DNA from 2 places in the Xanthobacter nonsaccharivorans genome. Region 2 is predicted to be linked to the other one. Evidence: riboswitches for the same ligand, from Rfam matches in the RefSeq annotation. Region 2 holds a riboswitch; the other holds the start of a gene.
The links. Region 2 has a riboswitch for S-adenosylmethionine ahead of V5F59_RS10780 (threonine aldolase family protein). Riboswitches for the same ligand answer to the same signal wherever they lie in the genome.

Region 1: another riboswitch for S-adenosylmethionine. It lies ahead of V5F59_RS05335 (O-succinylhomoserine sulfhydrylase); the one in region 2 lies ahead of V5F59_RS10780 (threonine aldolase family protein).

What each region holds. Positions count from the first base shown of each region.
Region 1 covers NZ_CM195526.1:1,159,038-1,162,239, forward strand. Annotated here, with positions in the region: gene V5F59_RS05325 (TrkH family potassium uptake protein) at 1-219, opposite strand, end outside; gene apaG (Co2+/Mg2+ efflux facilitator ApaG/CorD) at 243-635, opposite strand; gene V5F59_RS05335 (O-succinylhomoserine sulfhydrylase) at 747-1,982, opposite strand; SAM riboswitch at 2,059-2,139, opposite strand; gene V5F59_RS05340 (2'-deoxycytidine 5'-triphosphate deaminase) at 2,215-3,202, shown strand, end outside.
Region 2 covers NZ_CM195526.1:2,353,227-2,356,428, reverse strand. Annotated here, with positions in the region: gene V5F59_RS10785 (Orn/Lys/Arg family decarboxylase) at 1-1,153, opposite strand, end outside; SAM-I-IV-variant riboswitch at 1,474-1,581, shown strand; gene V5F59_RS10780 (threonine aldolase family protein) at 1,631-2,710, shown strand; gene V5F59_RS10775 (thiamine pyrophosphate-binding protein) at 2,902-3,202, shown strand, end outside.

The sequences.
Region 1 (3,202 bases), 1.2 Mb from region 2:
GCGGCCGGACATCCACAGGAGCACGCCCACGAAGATGGTGATGGCCGCTCCGCCGACGAAGGCGCCCTGGCCGCCGGAGCGGGCGGCGAAATCCACCGCCGCCGGCGCCAGCATGGCGGCGCCGAGAATGGAGAGGAGGATGCCGAGCGTCGTCGCCACCGGGCGCAGGCTGAGCACCGAAACGGCCTCTGCCTCCACCTTGGGAATGCGCGCGTGCATGGCTCCTCCTCTCATGCGGGGGGTCAGTTCAGCACGCGCCGCGCATCCGGCACGTCGAGCGAGAAGGCCGGGATCTCGATGGAGAAGGTCTCGCCCTGTTCGGTCTTCATCTCATAGTGGCCGCACATGATTCCCGTGGCGGTGTTGAGCGGGACGCCGCTCGTATATTCGAACCTGCCGCCCGGGGGTAGGAGGGGCTCCTCCCCCACCACGCCGGCGCCGTACACCTCCTCGGTGCGGCCGTTGGCGTCGGTGATGATCCAGTGGCGGCCCTTCAGCTGCACGGTCTCCTGGCCCAAATTGGCCACTTCGATGGTATATGCCCAAAAATAACGGCCCTGGTCGGGCTCCGACCGCTCGGCCACGTAACGCGGCGTCGCGGTCACCTGAATATTCCGTGTGATGGCGCGGTACATACCCGCTCGAGCTCCCCTCACCGCGGGAGAAAATGCTCCCACGGCACTAGTGAACCCGCGTTGCCGCCCGCGCGCAACAGGCCCTGCCGTCGCGCGTGCGGAAGCCTTGCCTCACAAGGCTTCCGCACCGGCCGCAAGGTCCGCGATCAGGTCGTCGGGGTGTTCGAGGCCGACCGAAAGGCGAAGCAGCCCGTCGGAAATGCCCATCTCCGCCCGCGCCTCGGGGGTGAAGCGCTGGTGCGTCGTGGTGGCCGGATGGGTCAGCAGGCTCTTGGCGTCGCCGAGATTGTTGGAGATGCGGATGAGCCCCAGCGCGTTGGCGAAGCGGAAGGCCCCCTCCTTGCCGCCCTCCACCACGAAGGTCACCAGCGTGCCGCCGCCCTTCATCTGCCGGCGGGCGAGCTCGGCCTGGGGATGGTCGTCGCGGCCGGGGTAGATCACCTTCTCCACCTTGCCGAAGGCGGCGAGGGCGTCCGCCACCCTGGCGGCGCTCGCCTGCATGCGCTCCACGCGCAGGGCCAGCGTCTCCAGCCCCTTCAGCATGATCCAGGCGTTGAAGGGGGAGATGGAGGGGCCGGTCTGCCGCAGGAAGGTCTGCAGGTGGTCGGTGACGAACTGCTGGGAGGAGAGGATGGCGCCGCCGAGGCAGCGGCCCTGACCGTCCACGTGCTTGGTGGTGGAATAGACCACCACGTCCGCGCCCAGCTCGAAGGGGTGCTGGAGGAGGGGGGTGGCGAACACGTTGTCCACCACGAGGCGCGCCCCCGCCGCATGGGCGATCTGCGCCACCGCGGCGATGTCGATCAGCTCAAGCGTCGGGTTGGTGGGGCTCTCCAGGAAGAAGATCTTGGTGTTCGGCCGCGCCGCGGCCTGCCAGGCGGAAAGGTCCTTGCCGTCCACCAGCGTCGTCTCGACGCCGAAGCGGGGCAGGAAGTCCTCCAGGATCCAGCGGCAGGAGCCGAACAGGGCCCGCGCCGCGACCACATGGTCGCCGGCCGAGAGCTGGCAGAGCAGAGCGGCATTCACCGCCGCCATGCCGGAGGCGGTGGCGCGGGCAGCCTCCGCCCCTTCGAGCAGCGCCATGCGCTCCTCGAACATGGCGGTGGTGGGGTTGGAATAGCGGGAATAGACGAAGCCCGGATCCTCGCCCTTGAAGCGTGCCTCGCACGATTCGGCATTGTCGTAGACGAAGCCCTGGGTGAGATAGAGCGCCTCGGACGTCTCCCCGAACGGCGAGCGCGTGGTCCCGCCATGGACTAGGCGCGTCTCCGGGTGGAGTGTAAGGGGGTCCTTCGGGACGAAGCGGGAGGGAGAAGGGCTGGAGGCAGGCTTGGATGCCGCGGACATGACGGTCTCCGGAGGAGGCCGAGGGGATCAGGCGTGTGGATGCCTACAGCCGCCGTCCGGCGCGTGCGGGCTCCCCGTCTCATCGTCCCCGGCCTTTTAGCATGGTTCTTTAACGTGGCTGCAAGCCGGCCGGCTCAAATTCACCACAGGCACAAGGCAGTTAACTCCCGGCCTCCCCTTGGCGTCAAGGGTTTCGTCCGGTAAAGCGAACAAAAAGGACGGGAAAGCGGATATGTCGGTGCGTGCGAGCGAGCATCTGAAGCCCGGGATCCTGCCCGCCGAGGCCATCGCGGCGCTGAAGGCGTCGGGAGCCATTTCCTGCCGCAAGGCGCTGGACGACGACCAGATCCAGCCCGCGAGCCTGGACCTGAGGCTGGGCAAGACCGCGTGGCGCATTCGCGCGAGCTTCCTGCCGGGCGCGGGCGTGTCGGTCAAGGACCGGCTCGAAGACCTGGCGCTGCACGATTTCGATCTCACCAAGGGCGCGGTTCTGGAGACTGGCTGCGTCTATCTGGTGGAGCTGTTCGAGCGCATGAAGCTGCCGGCGGACCTCGCCGCCGCGGCCAACCCCAAGAGCTCCACCGGCCGGCTCGACGTGTTCGTGCGCGTCATCACCGATGGGGCGCGGGCGTTCGACACCATTCCCGCCGGCTACAACGGCCCTCTCTATCTGGAAATCTCGCCGCGCACCTTTCCGATCCTGGTGCGCACCGGCTCGCGTCTGTCGCAGGCGCGGTTCCGCCGCGGCGTCGCCCGCCTGTCGGACCTGGAACTGCTCACCCTCCAGTCCGCCGAATGCCTGGTGGATGCGTCGAGCCCGGACGTGGCGGCAGGGGGCATCGCCCTGGGCGTCGATCTGGCGGGGGATGCGCTGGGCGGCCTCCTCGGCTTCCGCGCCAAGAAGCATACGGGTGTCGTCGACGTGGACGAGGTGGGCGCCCTCGACGTGGAGGACTTCTGGGAGCCCATCCGCGTCCGGGAGGGCCGCGCCGCGCGGCTCGTGCTCGATCCGGATGCCTTCTACATCCTCGCCTCGCGGGAGGCGGTGCACGTTCCGCCGGACTATGCGGCGGAGATGGTGCCGTTCGATCCGCTGGTGGGCGAGTTCCGGGTGCATTACGCCGGCTTCTTCGATCCCGGCTTCGGCGATGCCGCCGCCGGCGGACGCGGTGCCCGCGCCGTGCTGGAGGTGCGCTCGCGGGAGGTGCCCTTCATCCTGG
Region 2 (3,202 bases):
TGCCGGGGGCATCGGGGCCGAGGTCCTTCAGCCCCATGGCGAAGCGCCCGGCATAAAGCGGGTGGAACTTCATGAAGCCGGCCCAGGCCTCGTCGAACAGGATGTAATCGGCAAGGTGCCCGATGGCACTCAGGATCATGTCGGCGCTGTGGATGGTGCCGTCATAGGTGCACTGCTCCACCACCGCCACGCGGAACGGGCGCGGCTTCTTCCACGCCTCCGGGTCCTTCACGAGCGGATGGGTGCGGATGCGCTCGCGCAGCGCCTGCTCATCGAACGCGGCGTAGTCCATGGGGCCGATGAGGCCATAGGCATTGCGCACGGTGGGCAGATAGAGCGGGATGCCGCCGGAGATCATCAGCGCGCCGTGATGGGCGGCCTTGTGGTTGTTGCGGTCGAACAGCACGAGGTCGCCGTCGGTGACGAGGGCGGAGAGCGCCACCTTGTTGGAGGTGGAGGTGCCGTTGAGCACGAAATAGGTCTTCTCGGCGCCGAAGATCTTCGCCGCCTCCTTCTGCGCCGCCAGCGCCGGGCCCTCGTGGGTCAGGAGGTCGCCGAGGTCGAGCACGGAATTGTCCAGGTCGTCGCGGAACACCGCCTCGCCCAGATGCTCCATGAACACCCGGCCGATGGGGCTGCGGGAGTAGAAGACGCCGCCGTTGTGCCCCGGGCAGGTCCACAGCTGGTTGCCTTCCTCGGCATAGTCCACCAGCGCGCCGAAGAAGGGTGTCTTCAGCGTCTCGGCATATTGCTTGAGGCGGCTGATGAGGTTGCGGGCGATGAAGGTGGGCGTCTCCTCGGAAAGGAAGACGTAGCCGTCGATGAAGTCCAGCACCTCCACCGGCACGTCCTCGAGGCGCTTCCTGCGGATGAGGAGGATGATGGGGAAGTCGAGGCCGCGCCGGCGCATCAGGTTGATGAGGGAGGCGGTCTTGCCCTCGAGCCCCTTCTTGCCCCAGTCCACCATCATGCAGCCGATGGCGGCGTCGGTCTGGACCGAGATTTCCGCGTCTTCCAGATTGCGGGCGCGCACCACCTCGAAGCCGGAGCGCTCGATCTCCGTGACGATCTGGTTGAGGCGCGCCCCCTCCAGGTCGTCCGCGTCGAAGGCCGGCGTCGCGAAGAGGAAGGTGAAGCGTCGGAAATAGTCCATGGGCCACCCGCGTTAGAGCGCGATTCCCCCTGGATGCGGGCGGATCGCCTCTGGTCTGCGCGGAGGTGTCCACGGGTTCTATGACAGGGCGACGACACTCTCGCCCATGGCACCGCAGGCGGGCCGAGCCCCGGCGACGGCGGCGGCAAGGAGACGGGGGCGCAGCTTCAGGGCGAGCATCCAGCGTGAAGGCATCATCAGGCCGGCCATCCGCCGCGCGGCGTGGGGCGGCGCTTGCGCGGGGATGATCCGCGATGTCCGGACCGCGCCCCCGAAGCCGGCCCGCCGGGTTGCGCCTTTTCCACCTCGGGCCTAAGGATGGGCAGCATCAAGAGTTGGGCTGACGCCCAACGCCAACCTGCTCTCCCGGGCAAGGTGGCGGCCCCGGCGAGGGGGATGTGGCCGAACCGGCAAACATCGGGCAAAGCCATGCGTCAGATTCCGCGCCCGATGCGCCCTGAACCGGAACCTGCGCCCATGAGCTCCACTCTGCCCCCCGCCCCCGCCATGCCTGCCCCCGCCCAGCAGTTCGCGAGCGACAATTACGCCGGCGTATGCCCCGAGGCGTGGCAGGCCATGGCGGAGGCCAATCCCGGCTCCGCCCCCGCCTATGGCGACGACATCTGGACCGAGCGTGCCGCCGACGCCTTCCGCGCCCTATTCGAGACGGATTGCGAGGTGTTCTTCGCCTTCAACGGCACGGCGGCCAATTCGCTCGCCCTCGCCTCGCTCTGCCAGTCCTATCACAGCGTGATCTGCTCGGCCCTCGCCCATGTGGAGACCGATGAATGCGGCGCGCCGGAGTTCTTCTCCAACGGCTCGAAGCTGCTCACCGCCGCCACCGAGGACGGCAAGCTGACGCCCGAGGCGATTCACGCCCTCACCGCCAACCGGCGGGACATCCATTTCCCCAAGCCGCGGGTGGTCACCATCACCCAGCCCACCGAGACCGGCCAGCTCTACAGCCGCGACGAGATCCTGGCGATTTCCGCCGTGTGCAGGGACCTCGGCCTCAGCCTGCACATGGATGGCGCCCGCTTCGCCAACGCCTGCGCGGCCCTCGGCGCCAGCCCGGCGGACCTCACCTGGCGGGCGGGCGTGGATGTGCTGTGCTTCGGCGGCACCAAGAACGGCATGGCCGTGGGCGAGGCCATCCTGTTCTTCAACCGCGCCCAGGCGGAGGATTTCGACTACCGCTGCAAGCAGGCGGGGCAGCTCGCCTCCAAGATGCGCTTCCTGTCCGCGCCCTGGGTGCGGATGCTGGAGAGCGGTGCGTGGCTGCGCAATGCCGCCCACGCCAACGCCTGCGCCCGCCATTTCGCCGGACGGGCGGCATCGCTGCCGCGCGTGGAGCTGGTGTTCCCGGTCTGCGCCAATGCCGTGTTCCTGCGCCTGCCGGCGGCCGTGACCGACGCCCTGCGCGCCAGGGGCTGGCGCTTCTACACCTTCATCGGCGACGCGGCGCGCTTCATGTTCGGCTGGGACGCGGACCTGCGCAACGTGGATGCGTTGGCGGACGACATCGCCGCGGCGGCCGCGGCATCGAGCCAGCCCTGAACAGGCTGGAGGGCGTTTCACCCATCCCGGGGAGCCGCGCTGCGGTCCCGATGATCGGACCGCGCTCCGGCGTCACACGCGCGAACCTGTTGGCGAGCCATCATCGCCGGTTGAAGCCCGCTGCCCGGCAGGCTTAGCTTCCCCTTGGGGACTCGCTCTCCGCCACCGTCCAGACACGGAATGCGACAGACATGATTGGCACCGACTACATCCTGCGCGCGCTTGTCGCCGACGGCATCGGCCACCTGTTCATGGTGCCGGGCGGGCTCGTCGATCCCTTCCTGCCGGCGCTCGACCGAACCCCCGGCCTCGTGCCGGTGGTCGCCGCGCACGAGGGGGGCGCGGCCTATATGGCGGACGGCTACGCCCGCGCCAGCGGCACGTTCGGCGCCTGCATGTGCATCGGCGGGCCGGGCGCCACCAACACGGTCACGGCGCTTTCCGCCGCGCAGTCGGACCTCTCCCCCGTCCTGCTGCTGAGCGGCGAGGTGG